DNA from 3 places in the Bacillus sp. Brlt_9 genome. Region 2 is predicted to be linked to each of the others. Evidence: riboswitches for the same ligand, from Rfam matches in the RefSeq annotation. Region 2 holds a riboswitch; each other region holds the start of a gene.
The links. Region 2 has a riboswitch for thiamine pyrophosphate ahead of tenA (thiaminase II). Riboswitches for the same ligand answer to the same signal wherever they lie in the genome.
Positions count from the first base shown of each region.

Region 1: another riboswitch for thiamine pyrophosphate. It lies ahead of VF726_RS24880 (MTH1187 family thiamine-binding protein); the one in region 2 lies ahead of tenA (thiaminase II).
Region 3: another riboswitch for thiamine pyrophosphate. It lies ahead of tenA (thiaminase II); the one in region 2 lies ahead of tenA (thiaminase II).

Region 1 covers NZ_JAYJLO010000008.1:106,462-108,736, forward strand. Annotated here, with positions in the region: gene VF726_RS24875 (methyl-accepting chemotaxis protein) at 1-1,001, shown strand, start outside; TPP riboswitch at 1,063-1,164, shown strand; gene VF726_RS24880 (MTH1187 family thiamine-binding protein) at 1,265-1,585, shown strand; gene VF726_RS24885 (ABC transporter permease) at 1,557-2,275, shown strand, end outside.
Region 2 covers NZ_JAYJLO010000012.1:72,463-74,737, forward strand. Annotated here, with positions in the region: gene VF726_RS28275 (ABC transporter ATP-binding protein) at 1-170, opposite strand, end outside; gene tenA (thiaminase II) at 139-834, opposite strand; TPP riboswitch at 917-1,020, opposite strand; TPP riboswitch at 1,081-1,192, opposite strand; gene VF726_RS28285 (SH3 domain-containing protein) at 1,462-2,275, shown strand, end outside.
Region 3 covers NZ_JAYJLO010000005.1:337,051-339,325, forward strand. Annotated here, with positions in the region: gene VF726_RS21750 (heterocycloanthracin/sonorensin family bacteriocin) at 1-330, opposite strand, end outside; gene tenA (thiaminase II) at 625-1,314, opposite strand; TPP riboswitch at 1,442-1,547, opposite strand; gene ddlB (D-alanine--D-alanine ligase) at 1,620-2,275, opposite strand, start outside.

The sequences.
Region 1 (2,275 bases), on a different contig from region 2:
AATTAGAGGAAAGACCAGATGATATTGGTATTATTAATGCGTATTTTAATAATACCATCGAGAAGTTTAAAGGAATTATAGATAAAGTGAAGCAGACCGCTGAACAGGTTTCCTCATCTTCAAAAGAATTGTCAGTGAGTACGAAAGAGAATAGCATGGCAGTTCAAGAAATCGTAAGTTCTATAGTTGAGTTAAGAGCGGGCGCTCAGTCACAAGAAACTGCAGTACCACAGTATTTAGGTATTGTATATGAAATGGAAGATAAGATGGAAGAGATAACGAATGCTGCAAAACAAATGACGAAAGAGTCTGAAGGTATAGAGCATCATTCAGGAAAAGGAAACGGTGTTACTAAACAGGCGATTAATCAAATGAATATAATACAAAATGCAGTACAAGATTTATCTTCTATCATTTATTCTTTGGAAGTGAGATCAAAAGAAATTAGTGATATTGTAACTGTAATTACAAGTATTTCAAATCAAACTAATTCGCTAGCTTTACATGCTACTATTGAAGCTTCACGTGCTGAGGAAACTGGAGACGGATTTGCTGTTGTGGCTGATGAAGTGCGTAAATTAGCAGAGCAGACGGAAGCATCAGCAAAAGATATAGCAAAATTAATAGGGGAAACACAAGCTGGAACGGAAGAAGCTGTTGTTTCAATGCAAAAAACTTCAAAAGAAGTAGAATCTGGAATTATACTTGTTGAAAGTAGTGGTGCTTTCTTTGAAAAAATTTCGAAATCAGCACAAACTGTTACCAATCAAGTTAGAGTTGTTTCTAGCAATTCAAGTGATATATTGCAAAATAGCCAAAATATTGTACGTGTTGTCAATGACCTATCACTTATCGCAAATAAGTATGCGAATAGTAGTAGTAATGTTGAAGAAAGCATGAAAGAACAGAAAATGTCTGTACAAGATATTGCTGAATTAGCCAGTTCTTTAAGCTGGCTTTCACAGGAGTTACAAGAGTTAATTGGTGAATTCAAAAGTTAAATGAAATGATTATACGTACTTTTGTTTGTTCAATAAAATAAATCATGCTACAATGAAAACGAATTAAGGACCGGGGAGCCAATTGGCTGAGAGGATGTAAACAAACATCGACCCTCAACCTGATCTGGATAATGCCAGCGTAGGGAGTTACTTAAAGTGATGTAGCATATGTTATTCTATAATAACTTGCATACAAGGCTTTCCTACGCAGTAGGAAAGCCTTTTCTTGTTTTAACATTTCATATTATAAGGGGGATTTTACTATGTCACAACAAGTTACAATTTCATTTTCAGTAGTACCACAAGCGAAGAACAAAGATGTGTATTCTGTTGTTGATAAAGCAATTGAGGTTGTACAACAATCGGGAGTTCGTTATGAAGTAGGGGCAATGGAAACAACGCTGGAAGGAGAATTAGATGTACTTCTTGATGTCATTAAACGTGCACAACAAGCGTGTGTGGATGCTGGAGCAGAAGAAGTAATTACTTCTATTAAAATCCATTATCGTCCAAGCACTGGTGTAACGATAGATGAAAAAGTTTGGAAGTACCGTGATGAATATGCAAAACCAGAAGCAATCTAAAATAATTACAACAATTTGGCTTATCCTTCTCATTGCGATATGGGAAGGATCTGTTTCATTATTTAAAATTGAACCGTGGATTTTACCGAAGCCTTCTGCCATTGTTCAAGAATTAATTGGAATGAAAGATTTACTATTACCGAATACGATGCAAACGCTGCAAGAGGTTATAATTGGACTGTTCTTTGCGATTTTAATTGGGACAAGTATTGCAATTATTATGGACGTTATTCCTTTATTTCGTATTTTAATAAATCCGTTGCTTGTTATTTCGCAAACGATTCCAATCGTTGTACTTGCACCGTTATTTATTATTTGGTTTGGATATGGAATGCTACCAAAAGTAATGGTAGTCATACTCGTTTGTTTCTTCCCGATTGCGCTTAGCATTTTAGAAGGTTTTCAAACAGTAGATAAAAATATGTTGAAGTTGTTGCAAACGATGAAGGCAACGAAATGGCAAGTTTACCAGAAAGTAAAGTTTCCAGCAGTACTTCCATACTTTTTCTCAGGGTTAAAAATTGCAGTGACATATAGCGTAATGGGAGCGATTATTGGAGAATGGCTCGGTGCCAGTGAAGGATTAGGAGTTATGCTTACGAGGGCTACGAAATCCTTTTTAACAGCCCGAGTATTTGGTGTTGCAGCAATCATTGTTATGGTGACATTATGCCTGTATTTTATCGTAGA
Region 2 (2,275 bases):
TCTTCTAAACCTGTAATAAGGCGAAATAGAGTACTTTTCCCGCATCCACTCGGTCCAATAATACTTACAAACTCTTTATCTTGTATAGAAGCATTTAATTCATTGATGATTGGTTTCTCATCATAATGAAAAGAAACATTATGAAACTGTAGTATGTTCTTGCTCCTCAAATCCCCACATCTCCTTACGGTAGGACATATCCCAGAATAAATATTCAAATCGACTGGAATATAGGAAAATCTCCTCTAATCGATCTAGCTCTTTGTCAGATTTTCCAACTGCCATTTCATTTAATAAATCTATTAACCAAATACAAAGGTTACCGTATTCTTCAGAACTATATCCTTGAATCCACTCACCAAAGAACTCATGATCTCTTGCTCCAGGAATATCATTTAAACGCTTTCCAATTTCCCAGTAGCTCCACATACACGGAAGAAGTGCTGCTATTAATTCTGCAAGTGTGCCATTTTGAGATACAGACATCATGTAATTTGTATAAGCTAAATTCTTAGCAGATGGCTTTGCAGACTCTATCTCCTCTATAGAAATTCCAAGTCTTTTTGCATATTGTTTATGGATTGTCATTTCTCCATTTAATATGCCATCAATTTGTTCAGCAAATTTCCCCATTACTTGTGGATTCGTTGCTTTTACAACACCAATCGCATATAGCTTTGCATAATCTAACAAATATAAATAATCTTGAATAATGTAATACTGAAACTTATCTTTTTCTAACGTGCCATCCCCCATACCTACTACAAACGGATGATTATGACTCATCTCCCAAACTGGTTGTACAGTTTCTAATAATCTATCGCAAAATTTCATTTCCCTATCCCCTTCCAGTATGTGTATATAAATAAAAAACCACTTCTAAATAAGAAGTGGTTACAGCAAATAAAATTATAATTTATTCGTTGCTCCACTTCCCTTCGCTAGTATTACCTAGATCAGGTGTTATAAGGGTTAAGGATTATTCCTCTCTCAGCACAACAAGCACCCCTAGTGGTTTCAATATGAAATTTTCAAACAAAAAATCCCCGTTTCTATACGCAAAGAAACGGGGACTTAATATTATTGTCCGAATTGCTTCCCTACGCTAGCATAATCTAGATCAGGTAATGAAAAGGATCAAAGGCTTACGGCCTACTCTCAGCTGGCAACACCAGCTCTCCTAGCAAACTATGAAATTATCACTGTCAGTATAACATCGTAATAAGACATCATCAACTGTTTTAATTTTCTCAATTGTCAACAAAATAAAGAAACTATATAATACTTATATTCTATCTTAGAAATTATTATCCTAATTAATTGGATAATAAGGAATCATTATCCTCAAAAAATTTATTTTTATATTGATTTCATATTACATTTATGTGAATACACCCACTATATTATATCTTTATACTATAATAAAATTACAACTATACAACTAGAGGAGGTCTCTATTATATGAATATGAAAGCCACTGCTTTAACAGCAACTACTGTCGCAATTGCCTCTTTACTTCCTTCTATGGGAGAAACAAATGTACAAACAGCCAACGCTGAACAATTATCTAGTGTGAAAACTGGATATGTCAAAGTCGATCAAGTAACCTTACATACAAAAGATAACGCAAATAGCTCTTCAATTGATACAATTCGCTTTAATACGAAAGTGAACATACTTGAAACAACTAATGGCTGGTATAAAGTATCTGTTAATAATAAAGTAGGTTACGTACAAAAAGATGCTATTCTACTAAAAAACAAACTTCAATCTAATAATCAATACATCGTTAATGCCAATGCATTAAACGTTCGTTCTGAACCTAATTTAGAATCTTCAATTTTAGATGTATTACCAAATGGGAAATTCGTTACCATTCAAGAAGAACAAGGCGAGTGGTATAAAATTTTACATAATGGCAAAACAGGTTACGTACAAAAAGCATTCGTTTCTAACGGTTCACAGCCTTTAGTAAAAGGCATCACAGTTCAAAATAATACGAAATACACAGTTGCAACACCTAAACTTAATGTACGTAGCACCGCTAGTACAAGTAGTGCACTACTTGGTTCATTACAAAATGGAACACAACTACAAGTAGTGGAAACTGTAGGAACTTGGTATAAAATTCGTTTTGGCACAGGATACGGATACGTGGCAAAACATTATGTAGTGCAAAATCAAGCACAAGTTCAAAAAGCCCAAACTGCTTCCATTCCAGCAGTTTTCAAATTCCCTACTCAAGGAAGAATTAGCTCAACCTTTGATATGCGTT
Region 3 (2,275 bases), on a different contig from region 2:
TGTTACAATAGTACCAGTTGTATCAGTAGTACCATTAAAACCGCTAAAACAATTTGAACAACTACCACAGCCACCACAACCTCCGCAGCCGCCACAACCAAAACAGCCGAAGCAACCAATACAACGGAATCCACCACAGCGACCTGCACAACCTCCACAACGACCTCCACAACCTCCACAACGACCTCCACAACCTCCACAGCGACGAACAGCATCTTCAATATAGTAATATGGATATTGGTTTTGTTGGTCCCAATACACGATATTTCCAGGCTGGTAATCATTAAGGCTTAATGCTTGTAGTTCTTGTTGAAACTTATTCATTTTCATGACCTCCGTTTATAAACTTCAACCTTTTCAATGCTTTCCTATATTTCTGTTCGTTAAATCTAAGTAGAAATAGCGCTATAAACTAAGTTCAATACGTACACCTACAAAATATGACCTATCACTAGATGATGCACCTTGTTCATACACTTATTTTTAGGTTATTTTTTCCATGGGCTCATTTTTATAAATTGAAAAAAGACGCACTTAGATCGATGCGTCTTTTTGTAATACTTCTTTTATGAAATCATATATTTAAGTATTATTCATACCTGTGAATAGCAATACCTCTACTCATTATCCAATTACATCTTTTATGTCTGTATTCACTGGCCACTTTTCTAGAGTATAAGCCATTTCCCAAAATGAATATTCATATTGACTACTAATAATAAAATGCTGCTTCATTCGCTTACGGTCAGACTCTGTCACCTTTTCAGCGATAGTATCTAATCGTGTAATTTGCTCTTCAACTAATGTACGGAACCAATCAGATCCGTAAGCAGAAATCCATTCATTATAAATTGGCTCTTCTGGCTGACACTCTTTTAAACGCTCTCCAATTTCATAATACAACCAATAGCAAGGTAAAATGGCTGCAATGATATCACCTAAATGTCCTTCATACGCAGCGCGATACATATGTGAAGTATATGCGTATGCAGTTGGAGCAGGAATAAAATTATCTTTTTCTTCTTGTGTAATCCCTAGTTTCTTCGCAAAATTCTCATGTAAAGATAATTCTGCTTCATATGTATTTTGAGCATGGTGTGCCATACGAGCTGTCGTTTCTAATTCCTGTGCTTTTGCAGCTCCTAAAGTTTGTACTCTAGCAAAATGACTCAAATAATATGAATCTTGAAGCACGTAATAGCGAAAACTAGCTAAATCTAACGTCCCTTCACCAAGTTTTTTTACAAAAGGATGATGAAAACTAGCTTCCCAAATTGAATCTACTTCTTTACGTAATGATTGTGAAAAAGTCATATAAATCCCCTCCAAGTAATTTATTTAATATAAGTATTTATCCACAGTTATTAACCGCTTTAAAAATAAAAAAACTTTCTTTACAGACGTAAAGAAAGTGAAATTGACAGTGTTTATTCATGAAATAGCAATGTCTTTCCCACTTCCCTACGCTGGCATTAACCAGATCAGGTACTAAGAGTCTCAAATTCCCATTTGATCTCAGCCAATAATAGGCCCCCCTAGTGGATAAATATTTAATTTTCGTATTGTATTCATCATAACATACTTCATGTTACTGTCAAAAGTATTCATGACACTGCTACTTAAAATCCTTCTTCTTTTCGTACTCTCAATGAAGTTTCAATAATCATATCTAATAGTTTACTATAATGAATACCAGCTGCATCTGCACTTTTCGGTAGTAAACTTGCTTGTGTCATCCCTGGTAATGTATTAATCTCCATTACATATGGAATACCGTCCTTCACCATCATATCAACTCTTGCATAAACGCTGCATTTCAATGCTTTATAACAAGCCAATGACGCTTTGTTTACACGTTCCTTCAATTCAGCTGGAAGTTCGATAACTTCTTCAATTGTACCAGCATCATCATATTTCGCATTGTAATCAAAGAATTCAGCTGCATGTCGAATTGAAATGATAGGTAACTGTTTTCCATCAAAAATGGAACATGTAATCTCGTCACCTTTTATATACTTCTCTATTACAACTTCAGAATCCCATTCGAACACAGTTTCCAGCATTGAAATTAATTCGTCTTTATTGTAGACAATCTTTACTCCAACACTTGAACCACCAGAGTTTGGTTTTACTACTAACGGAAATCCTAACTTATCTAATTCATCAACATTAAGATCCTCCATTTTTGTAAGTTCAATCCAATCTGGTGTTTCTATTCCTTCATAACGTAAAATCTTTTTCGAAATATTTTTGTCCATACATATACCGCTAGATA